DNA from 3 places in the Micromonospora sp. NPDC005686 genome. Region 3 is predicted to be linked to each of the others. Evidence: riboswitches for the same ligand, from Rfam matches in the RefSeq annotation. Region 3 holds a riboswitch; each other region holds the start of a gene.
What was found. A riboswitch is a leader RNA that binds a small molecule or an ion and turns the genes downstream of it on or off. The one in region 3 is predicted to bind cyclic di-AMP.

Region 1 (3,262 bases), on a different contig from region 3:
CTGGACGGATACGGCTCGTCGCACACCGACACGCTCAGTCAGTCGGTGACGATCCCGGCCGGATGCCGTGCGACGTTGAGCTTCTGGCTGCACATCGACAGCGCGGAGTCGACCACCAGCACCGCGTACGACAAGCTCACCGTCAAGGCGGGCAGCACCACGCTGGCCACCTACTCCAACCTGAACAAGGCCACCGGCTACGTGCAGCGGTCCTTCGACATCTCGTCGCTGGCCGGCACCACGGCGACCATCTCGTTCAGCGGCGTGGAGGACAGCTCGTTGCAGACGTCCTTCGTCGTCGACGACACCGCGGTCAACCTGAGCTGACCGTGGCGTAGCGCGGCCGGTCGTCGTCCTCCCGACGGCCGGCCGCCTCGTCGCGCCCGGCCGGGTGTCGTCGCGCCGGGCCGGCCGCTTCGTCGCGCCGGGCCGGGCGCGTCGTCGCGCCGGGCCGGGCGCGTCGTCCGGCCGGCACCGATGCGTCAGGCCGGGCACGCGCCCTGGGACGCGGCGCCCCGGTCGCGGTGGATCCGCGCGGCCGCCTCGTGCATCGCGCGGCCGAACAGCTCGGCCTGGTCGCCCATGCTGCCGAGCCGGGCGGCGAGCGCGTCGGCGTCGGCCCGCGCGGACGCGCTGACCTGGGCGTCCAGCTCGGACAGCGCCGCGTTGGCGGCGGCGACGAGGTGTTCGCAGAGGACGCCCAGCGGCTCGCCGGCCAGCTCCGGGTCGATCGTCACGGAATCCAGCCGGCCACCCTGGACGGCGACGGCGCGGACCCGGCCGCCGGCGGCCGTGCCCTCGGCGCGCAGGAGGTCGCCCGCCTCGCCGTCGGCATGCGCCGAGGCCCGCGAGCGCATCGAGGTGAGCGCCTGCTGGGTACGGGTCAGCAGCTCATCGAGGCTCGCGGCCGCCGAGAACGGGTCGTTGGTCATATCCGCGCTTTCCTCACGTCTTAGCCGAGCACCGTGACCCTAGCAACCGGCCCCGACGAATCGCGCTCGCCTGCCGGCGTGGGTCGCCTCCCGGTGCCGCGAGCAGGCCGGACGCCCGTGGTGCGGCGTGTCGCGCCCGGGCGGAGACCCGTTGACGCGGCGTGTCGCGGACGGGCGAACGCCCGGCCGGGGTGACCCGGCCGGGCGCCGCCGGAGCCGCTCAGCGCAGGCGCAGCCGCTGACCGGGGAAGATCAGCCCCGGGTCGTCACCGACCACCGTGCGGTTGCGCTCGTGCAGGGCACGCCAGCCGCCGTCGACGCGCTGCGCCACGGCGATCTCCGACAGCGTGTCCCCGGGCCGGACCAGGTACGTCCCGGCGCCGGTACCGGGCCGCGGCGCGACGAGGGCCCGCTCCGGTGCGGCCCTCTTCGTGGCGGGACGCCGCGGCGCGGCCTTCTTCACGCCTGACCGCTTGTCGGCAGTGGCCGACCCGGAACCCTTCTTCGCCGAGCCGCCCTTCTTGCCGCAGACCGGCCAGGCGCCGATGCCCTGCCCGCGCAGCACCTTCTCCGCGACGGCGATCTGCTCGGACCGGCTGGCCAGGTCGGCGCGGGCGGCGTACTTCTGGCCGCCGTAGCCGTTCCAGGTGGCGCGGGAGAACTGGAGCCCGCCGTAGTAGCCGTTACCGGTGTTGATCTTCCAGTTGCCGCCCGACTCGCAGCGAGCGACAGCGTCCCAGTTGACGCCCGCGCTGGCCGGAGCGGCCGAGCCGAACAGGGTCGCGGCGCCGAGGGCGGCGCCGGCCATCACCGCTCCGAGAGCGGTACGGCGGCCTCGGGCTGAGTGTTCAGTTGCCATGTGGATTCCTCCACGCCGACGAGGTGAGCTGTCGGGTTCGGGCCGAGGAGCCCGGCCGCCGGTGGCGGCTTCACCCCGAGGTGACGATGCACCGTGGAACGTGTGGTTCCCCCGCTCCCGCACGAGGTTCGGTGACCGCGGCCGACGGCGGGATTTGGCGTTTCCGGCCTGCGGTGTCCGCTACTGCGAACGAAACCGACGCTAAGAGCGCTTTGCGTCGATCGTCCACTTCTTGTGATGCCCTTCACCCGGCCGGGCTACCGGGCGCTACCGTGGCAGGGCTGGGCAAGATCACGGGAGGCGGGACAGATGACCGATCACGGACACGAGCTGACCTTCGGCGGTTTCCTCACCCCCGCCGCCGCGCAGCCGGACCAGGTGGTGGCGCTGGCCCGGCTCTGCGAGCAGGTGGGGCTGGACCTGGTCACGTTCCAGGACCACCCGTACCAGCCGGGCTTCCTGGACACCTGGACGCTGATGTCCTACGTGGCTGCCGCCACCGAACGCGTCCGCCTGGCCGGAAACGTACTGAACCTGCCGTTGCGCCAGCCGGTGGTGCTGGCCCGCAGCGTCGCCAGCCTGGACCTGCTCACCGGCGGCCGGGTCGAGCTGGGACTCGGCGCGGGCGCGTTCTGGGACGCGATCGAGGCGGCGGGCGGGCGACGCCTGTCCCCGGGCGCGGCCGTCGATGCCCTCGACGAGGCGATCCGGGTGATCCGCGAGGTCTGGGACACCGACCGCCGCGGCATGATCCGCGTCGACGGCGAGCACTACCAGGTGGTCGGCGCCAAGCGCGGCCCGGCGCCCGCGCACCCGGTGGGCATCTGGGTCGGCGCGTACAAGCCGCGCATGCTGCGCCTGGTCGGCCGCGCCGCGGACGGCTGGCTGCCGTCCCTGTCGTACCTGCCGAAGGGCCCCGACGAGCTGCCCGCCCTGAACGCCCTGGTGGACGAGGGCGCCCGGGCCGCCGGACGCGATCCGGCCGCGATCCGCCGCATGCTCAACGTGACCGGCACGTTCGCCCGCTCGTCGGGCGGCCTCCTGGCCGGGCCGCCGGAGCAGTGGGTGGAGGAACTGGCCGGGCTCACGCTGGAGCACGGCATCACCACGTTCATCCTCGGCAGCGACGAGCCGCGCGCGATCCAGATCTTCGGCCAGGAGGTCGCGCCCGCGGTGCGCGAGCTGGTCGCCGCCGAGCGCACCGCGCCCGAGCCCCGCCCGGCCGCTGGACAACAGGCCGCCGGCGGCGGCGCCGGCACGCTCGGGGTCACCCCCACCCCGGACCCGGGGGTACGCCTGAGCGCACGCCGCCCCTGGGACGAGTCCACCCGCCCGAGCGCCCCGCCGCCGCCGGCCGGGCACGCCTACCCGCCCCGGGGACAGGCCGCCGGGCAGCACCTGGTCGACGTGCACGACCACCTGCGCCAGGAGCTCGCCCAGGTGCGCGACCTGCTGGAACAGGTCAAGCGGG
Region 2 (3,262 bases), on a different contig from region 3:
CTCTGAGGACACCCGTCCGTGGCCCCGCCGCCACCCATTGTTTAGTTGCATACATAGCGATGTGAACATACATTGAGCCTGGCCGGTACGGGGCAGGGAGGGTGTTGGCGTGGGCGCAGGTCATGACCACAGCGGCGCGGTGGCCAACGCGGCACACCGCCACCGGGGCCGCCTCTGGGCCGCCTTCGCGCTGCTCGCCGTCCTGATGGTGGTCGAGACGGTGGCCGCCTTCACCACCGGCTCGCTCGCCCTGCTCTCCGACGCCGGACACATGTTCACCGACGTCCTCGGCATCGGCATGGCCCTGGCCGCGATCACCGCTGCCCGCCGCGCCGGCACCGACCCGCAGCGCACGTTCGGGCTCTACCGGCTGGAGGTGCTCGCCGCCCTGGCCAACGCCGTGCTGCTCGGCGCCGTCGCGCTCTACGTCCTGGTCGAGGCGGTACGCCGGTTCGACGAGCCGCCCGAGGTGCTGGCCGGTCCGATGCTCGTGGTGGCGGTGCTCGGCCTGCTCGCCAACATCGTCGCGTTCGCGCTGCTGCGCGCCGGGGCGAAGGAGAGCATCAACCTGCGCGGGGCCTACCTGGAGGTGCTCGGCGATCTACTCGGCTCGCTCGGCGTGATCGCCGCCGCGCTGGTCATCGCCGTGACCGACTGGTGGTGGGCCGACCCGCTGGTCGCCGTCGGGATCGGCCTGTTCATCCTGCCGCGCACCTGGCGGCTCGGCCGCGCCGCGCTGCGCATCCTGGTGCAGGCCGCGCCGGAGCACCTCCAGGTGACCGCCGTGCACGACCGGCTGGCCGCGGTGCCCGGCGTGGCCGAGGTGCACGACCTGCACGTCTGGACGCTCACCTCGGGCATGGAGGTGGCCTCGGCGCACCTGACCACCGACCCGGGCGTGGACCCGGGCGCAGTGCTGGCCGCCGCGCGGGCCGCCCTGCACGAGGACTTCTCCATCGATCACGCCACGTTGCAGGTCGAACCCGGAGCGTCGGCCGGAGTGTGCGGCAAGACCGAGTGGTGATTAGGGCAGACTTAAATCACTGTGGCTGTTGTAGTCTTATGCCGGTTTTGCCCCGCCTAGTGGTATTGCTCCACGGAGCCGTACCCGGGCAGCGCCGGTAGTCTCGGTCGCGGCCGCACCCGCGGGCGCCACCGGCCCCGGTGGGGCGGCCGTCGCCTAATCGTCCGCAGGGACGAGCCGGGGAACCACGTACGTGGGGTGCATCCGCGTCAGCGGTAGGGATCTTCCGTCCCGAACCCGTCAGCTAACCCGGTCGGCGTTGACGGAAGGACGTGTGAATGCCCGACGTGGCACCTGTACGACGGACGGCCGCCCGGTTGGCGGCCCTGCTCGTCGCGACGCTGACCCTCGGCGTCGCGACCGTTCCGGTCTCCCCCGCCTCGGCGGCGCCGGCGACCGGCCTGCTCGCCGCCGCGCCCGGCGACGACGAGGGCGGCACGCCCGAACTGCGTGCCCAGCTCGACGCCGCCAGCAAGGGCTGGCTGGAGGCGAAAGCCGCGCTGAACCGGTCGGAGAAGCGCCAGAAGCAACTGAACGAACAGCTCAAGACGGTCGGCGCCGAGCTGGCCGTACGCGACGCGAAGGTCGGCGAGATCGCCGTGGTGGCGTACCGCAACGGCCGCCTGGGCACCGCCGGGGCGCTGCTCGGCAGCAGCAGCCCGGAGGGCCTCATGGACCGGGCCGCCGCGCTGGAGCAGGTCGCCGCGCACGAGGACCGTACGCTGCGCGACCTGATCACCACCCGGGACGAGGCCACCCGCACCCGCGCCCAGCTCGACGGCGAGATCCGCGAGCAGCGCAAGCAGGTGACGGTGATGGCCAAGCGCAAGGAGCAGGCCGAGCGCGCCCTGGAGGTGGCCAACGACCGCGCCTCGCGCAGCAGCAGCAGCGGCGGTGGCAGCGTCCAGGGCACCTCCAACAAGAACGCGAAGCCGGCGCCGCGCAACTCGGACGGCTCCTGGCCGTCGGAGTCGTGCAGCGTCAACGACCCCACCCCGGCCGACGGCTGCATCACCCCGCGCACGCTGCACGCGCTGCAACAGGCGAAGGCGGCCGGGTTCACCAGGTACGTCTCGTGCCACCGGCCCAGCGGCTCGGGCGAGCACCCGAAGGGGCGGGCCTGCGACTTCGCCGCGCAGAAGAACGGCTTCGGCGGCGTGGCCTCCGGCGGCGACCGGACGTACGGCAACAACCTGGCCGCGTACTTCGTGCGCAACGCCGACCCGCTCGCCGTGCTCTACGTGATCTGGTTCAAGCAGATCTGGCTGCCCAGCAGCGGGTGGAAGTCGTACAGCGGCGGCAACGGCGACCCGTCCAGCGACCACACCAACCACGTGCACCTGTCGGTGTACTGAGCGCCCGCAAGGGGCCGGCCGGGTCAGGCCGGCCGGCCCTCCAGGGTCGGTCCGAGACGCGCCGCCAGGCCCAGGTGAGCCGCCCGGGCCTGGCGGAACGCGTACCCGAAGAGCGGCGCCGGCGCGGTGAGCGTGATCTCCACCTCGATGCGTACCGTGCCGTCGGGCTCGTCGCACAGCCGGGTGTAGTTGCGTACGGTCGTCGCGGGCTGCTGCCGCGCGACGGTGACCACCTCGTCCTCGCTCGCGATCAACACGTCCGCCTGGTAGGTCACCGGGAAGTGCAGCGGGCCGAGTTGCAGCCGGTCGGTGATCGCGTAGCTGGACAGCGCGCCGGGCCGGGCCGGCAGCCTCCGGACCCGGACGATCAGCGGATGCAGCTCACCCTGGCGACTCAGGTCGCCTAGCAGGGCGACCGCTCCGGCCCGGCTGCACCGGGCCTGAACGGTGTAGCTGAAGCTGTCGCTGCTCTGCAAGCGGGCCCCCTCGCCGTCGTGCGTCGCGACGATCGTCCCGTACCGACGCCGGACTGGCAACGGGTAGAAGGTCCCCTGGCCGCAGGGGGTGCGAGCGACGCTCAGGCGCCGGGCAGCACCTCGGGGGTGTCGTCGGCGAACCACGGCTCAGGCGCGCCGAAGAGGCCGAGCAGGCCGGTCACCCAGAGCTGCCGGTGCACGAACCGGCTCGGCTCGGTGACCACGAGCTTGACGCCACTGACCTCGCAGGTCTGGAAGCCGGCCACCATGGCGCTGATGCCGACCGAGTCGATGAACGTGACAAGCCGCATGTTCAGCTCGATCCGGGCGGGGCGGGCCTTCGCGAGCACCTCGGCGATCGCTTCCCGCACCTCGTACGCGGTGTCGACGTCGATCTCCCCACGGGG
Region 3 (3,262 bases):
ACCGTGGCCGGGTCGGTCACCGGCTGCGCGCGCCCCGCGATGTACGCCTCGTCGTCGCTCTCCTCCGGCGGGAACGAGTGCAGCGCGTAGCGGCCGTCGCGTTCCAGGTCGCGGCGCTTCGGCGAGTCGACGACGAAGCACCAGAGCCCGTCGGCGGTGATCACGGGGGAGACCGGGTGGACCCGGGGGCCGCCGTCGGCTCGGACCGTGGCGAGGTAGCCGAAGCCCGGCCCGTACTGCTGCATCAGGAGGCGGATCTCGTCGGCGAGGCAGGGCTCGTCGGCGGCGAATTCGGACCAGGAAGCCATGTGGACACTCTATCGAACACATGTACGAAGATGTAGTGCGACACGCAGGTCACCCATACCGGTCGCTATGGTGTTCCGATGCTGCTCTCCGACCGCGACCTGGTCTCCGAGATCAAGGCCGGCACGCTCGCGCTGGAGCCCTTCGAGCCGACGCTGGTGCAGCCGTCGAGCATCGACGTACGCCTGGACCGGCTGTTCCGGGTCTTCAACAACCACCTCTACACACACATCGACCCGTCGAAGCAGCAGGACGACCTGACCTCGATGGTCGAGGTGCCGGAGGGGCAGCCGTTCGTGCTGCACCCGGGCGAGTTCGTGCTCGCCTCCACGCTCGAGGTGATCTCGCTGGGTGACCAGCTCGCCGGGCGACTGGAAGGCAAGTCGAGCCTGGGGCGGCTGGGGCTGCTGACCCACTCGACCGCCGGCTTCATCGACCCGGGCTTCTCCGGCCACGTCACGCTGGAGCTGTCGAACGTGGCGAACCTGCCGATCACGCTCTGGCCGGGCATGAAGATCGGCCAGCTCTGCATCTTCCGGCTCTCCTCGCCGGCCGAGCACCCGTACGGCTCGGCCGTCTACGGCTCGCGTTACCAGGGCCAGCGCGGCCCGACGCCGAGCCGGTCCTGGCAGAGCTGGCGCACCTGGCCGACGCGCTGACGGCGCCCGCGGCTGTCGAGAGGGGCCCCCTCCGCTGCCGGAGGCGTCAAGAGAGGGCCCTTCCTCACACCCGGCCGTAGCTGTTGATGTCGCCGTCGTCGACCCGCTTCATCGTGATCGGCTTGCCGGACTGGGAGGCGTGCACCACCCAGCCGTCGCCCACGTACATCGCCACGTGGTGCAGGTCGCCGTAGTAGAAGACGAGGTCACCGGCACGCAGCTCGGCCCGGCTGATCCGCTTCGTCACGCCGTGCTGTTGGCGCGCGTTGTGCGGCAGCGACACACCGCCCTTGGCCCAGGCCGCCATGGTCAGGCCCGAGCAGTCGAAGTGGTCCGGCCCGGCCGCGCCCCAGACGTAGATCTTGCCGATCTGGGCGCAGGCGAACTTGACCGCCGCACCGGCCGCGCCACCGGGGTAACCGGCCGGGCAGGGCGCCGGGCGCAGCGGGCCGCCACCACCCTTGCCGTACACCTTGAGCCGCAGCTTCTGCAGCCGGGCGATCTCGGCGTCGATCTGCTTCTTCTTCGCCGCGAGCTGGGCCTCGGTGCGCGCCAGCCCGGCGATCATCTCGTCCAGCGGCTTCTTCTTCGCCGCCAGCTCGTCGCGCAGCGCCGCGACGGAGCGCACCTGCTCGTGCTGCCGGTGCGCGAAGCGGTCGAGCAGTTCCAGGCCGTTGACCAGGTCACCGGGCGAGCGGCTGCCGAGCAGCGCGTTGACAGTGGACAGGTTGTCGCCCTTGTAGGCGTCGGCGGCGAGCCCGCCGACCTGGCCGAGCGCGGCGTCCACCCGGGCCTGGAGGGGTGCGATCTGCCGGCCGAGCGCGTCGGCTTGCTTGCGCCGCGCGGCGAGTTGCTCGCGTACGGCGTTCACCTGCTCGATGACCGGTTCGAGCTTGTTCCAGTCGCGGTCGATCTGGGCTTCGATCTCGGCGACCGAGGGTTCGGCGTGTGCCGCCGTGGCGCCGCCGGTCAGGACGACGGCGGTGCCGACCAGGGCGGCGAGTGCGGTGGTGAAGCGGGACCAGCGGGTACGCGGCACAGCCGTGAACCGGTCGACCGACCGGCTCGACGACGGCCGCGGGGCATGGAGTGCCACCGGGCGTCCGTACTCCTTCTTCAGTTCCGCCTACCGGGTTAGCTGACGGATTCGGGCGGGAAGGGAGCCGCCCTACCGCAGCAGCGCTGCGGATTCACCCCAGGTACCTGGTTCCCCGGCTCGCCCGTGGGCGACTCGGCGGTGCCGGACCGTCACCGACCGGGGTGGACGGTGAGACATGCGGCCGACGATTCACCAGAGTAGGGACCACAGTTATCGATCCGCAACTTCCGGCGGCGTGACACTCCGTACGCGATGCGGCAGCGCGCCGCGAGCGGAGGCGAAATTTTCTTTCAAGACTGATTACCCACTGGAAAGGTATTGACCATCGCGGGTGTGCGGAGTGAGGGTGGAAACGCAGTGACCCCCATCCCTGTCCAGGAGGTTCGATGCACCTCTCCGCCCCGCCGTCAGGCAGACGGATACTGCTCGCCGCCGCCGTGGTGACCGCCACCGCGCTGGCGACGACCGGCCCGGTGAACGCCGCGCCGGACACGTCCGCGCCCGCGAGCGACAGGCAACAACAATACGCCGCCGCGGCCGCCGAGTACGGCGTCCCGCAGAACGTGCTGCTCGGTGTCTCCTACCTGGAGTCCCGCTGGGACACCCACACCGGGCAGCCGAGCACCAGCGGCGGATACGGCCCGATGCACCTGACCGACGCCGCGCACATCCTCGCCACGCCGGGCAGCGCCCACGTCGACGAGGACGAGGACCCGCGCGGCGACGACTCCCGCCCGCTGAAGCTCGACCCGGCCACGGCCGCCACGCCGGAGCGGGAGACCCCACTGCCGCCCGCCTCGCTCCAGACGCTCGACGCCGCCGCCGCGCTCACCGGGCTCGACGCGGGGACGCTGCGGACCGACCCGGCCGCGAACATCCGCGGTGGCGCGGCGCTGCTGGCGTCGTACCAGAAGGCCCTGGGCGGGCCGGTCGGCGCCGGCACCGACCCGGCGGCCTGGTACGGGGCGGTGGCCCGGTACTCCGGCGCGGACACCACCGACGGCGCGGCGGCCTTCGCCGACGAGGTGTACGACCAGCTCGGCCAGGGCGCCAGCCGGACCACCGACGACGGCCAGCGGGTCACGCTCGCCGCCACCGCCGCGAAGCCGGACCGCTCCCGGCTGGCCCGGCTCGGCCTGCGCAACGCCGAGCGGCCGGACGGGCTGGAGTGCCCGGTCCGGCTGGCCTGCGAGTGGAT

Region 1: linked by a shared signal. The riboswitch ahead of ACFYON_RS10080 (transglycosylase family protein) and the one ahead of ACFYON_RS17595 (NlpC/P60 family protein) in region 3 are both predicted to bind cyclic di-AMP.
Region 2: linked by a shared signal. The riboswitch ahead of ACFYON_RS16140 (hypothetical protein) and the one ahead of ACFYON_RS17595 (NlpC/P60 family protein) in region 3 are both predicted to bind cyclic di-AMP.

Annotation. Positions count from the first base shown of each region.
Region 1 is NZ_JBIAIY010000003.1:635,719-638,980, reverse strand. It holds gene ACFYON_RS10090 (M4 family metallopeptidase) at 1-327, shown strand, start outside; gene ACFYON_RS10085 (YbaB/EbfC family nucleoid-associated protein) at 483-932, opposite strand; gene ACFYON_RS10080 (transglycosylase family protein) at 1,153-1,791, opposite strand; cyclic di-AMP (ydaO/yuaA leader) riboswitch at 1,790-1,935, opposite strand; gene ACFYON_RS10075 (LLM class flavin-dependent oxidoreductase) at 2,101-3,262, shown strand, end outside.
Region 2 is NZ_JBIAIY010000006.1:174,207-177,468, reverse strand. It holds gene ACFYON_RS16150 (AAA family ATPase) at 1-6, shown strand, start outside; gene ACFYON_RS16145 (cation diffusion facilitator family transporter) at 110-1,024, shown strand; cyclic di-AMP (ydaO/yuaA leader) riboswitch at 1,168-1,298, shown strand; gene ACFYON_RS16140 (hypothetical protein) at 1,303-2,379, shown strand; gene ACFYON_RS16135 (SRPBCC family protein) at 2,403-2,855, opposite strand; gene ACFYON_RS16130 (STAS domain-containing protein) at 2,957-3,262, opposite strand, start outside.
Region 3 is NZ_JBIAIY010000007.1:81,644-84,905, forward strand. It holds gene ACFYON_RS17585 (pyridoxamine 5'-phosphate oxidase family protein) at 1-308, opposite strand, end outside; gene dcd (dCTP deaminase) at 387-965, shown strand; gene ACFYON_RS17595 (NlpC/P60 family protein) at 1,030-2,061, opposite strand; cyclic di-AMP (ydaO/yuaA leader) riboswitch at 2,074-2,212, opposite strand; gene ACFYON_RS17600 (peptidoglycan recognition family protein) at 2,451-3,262, shown strand, end outside.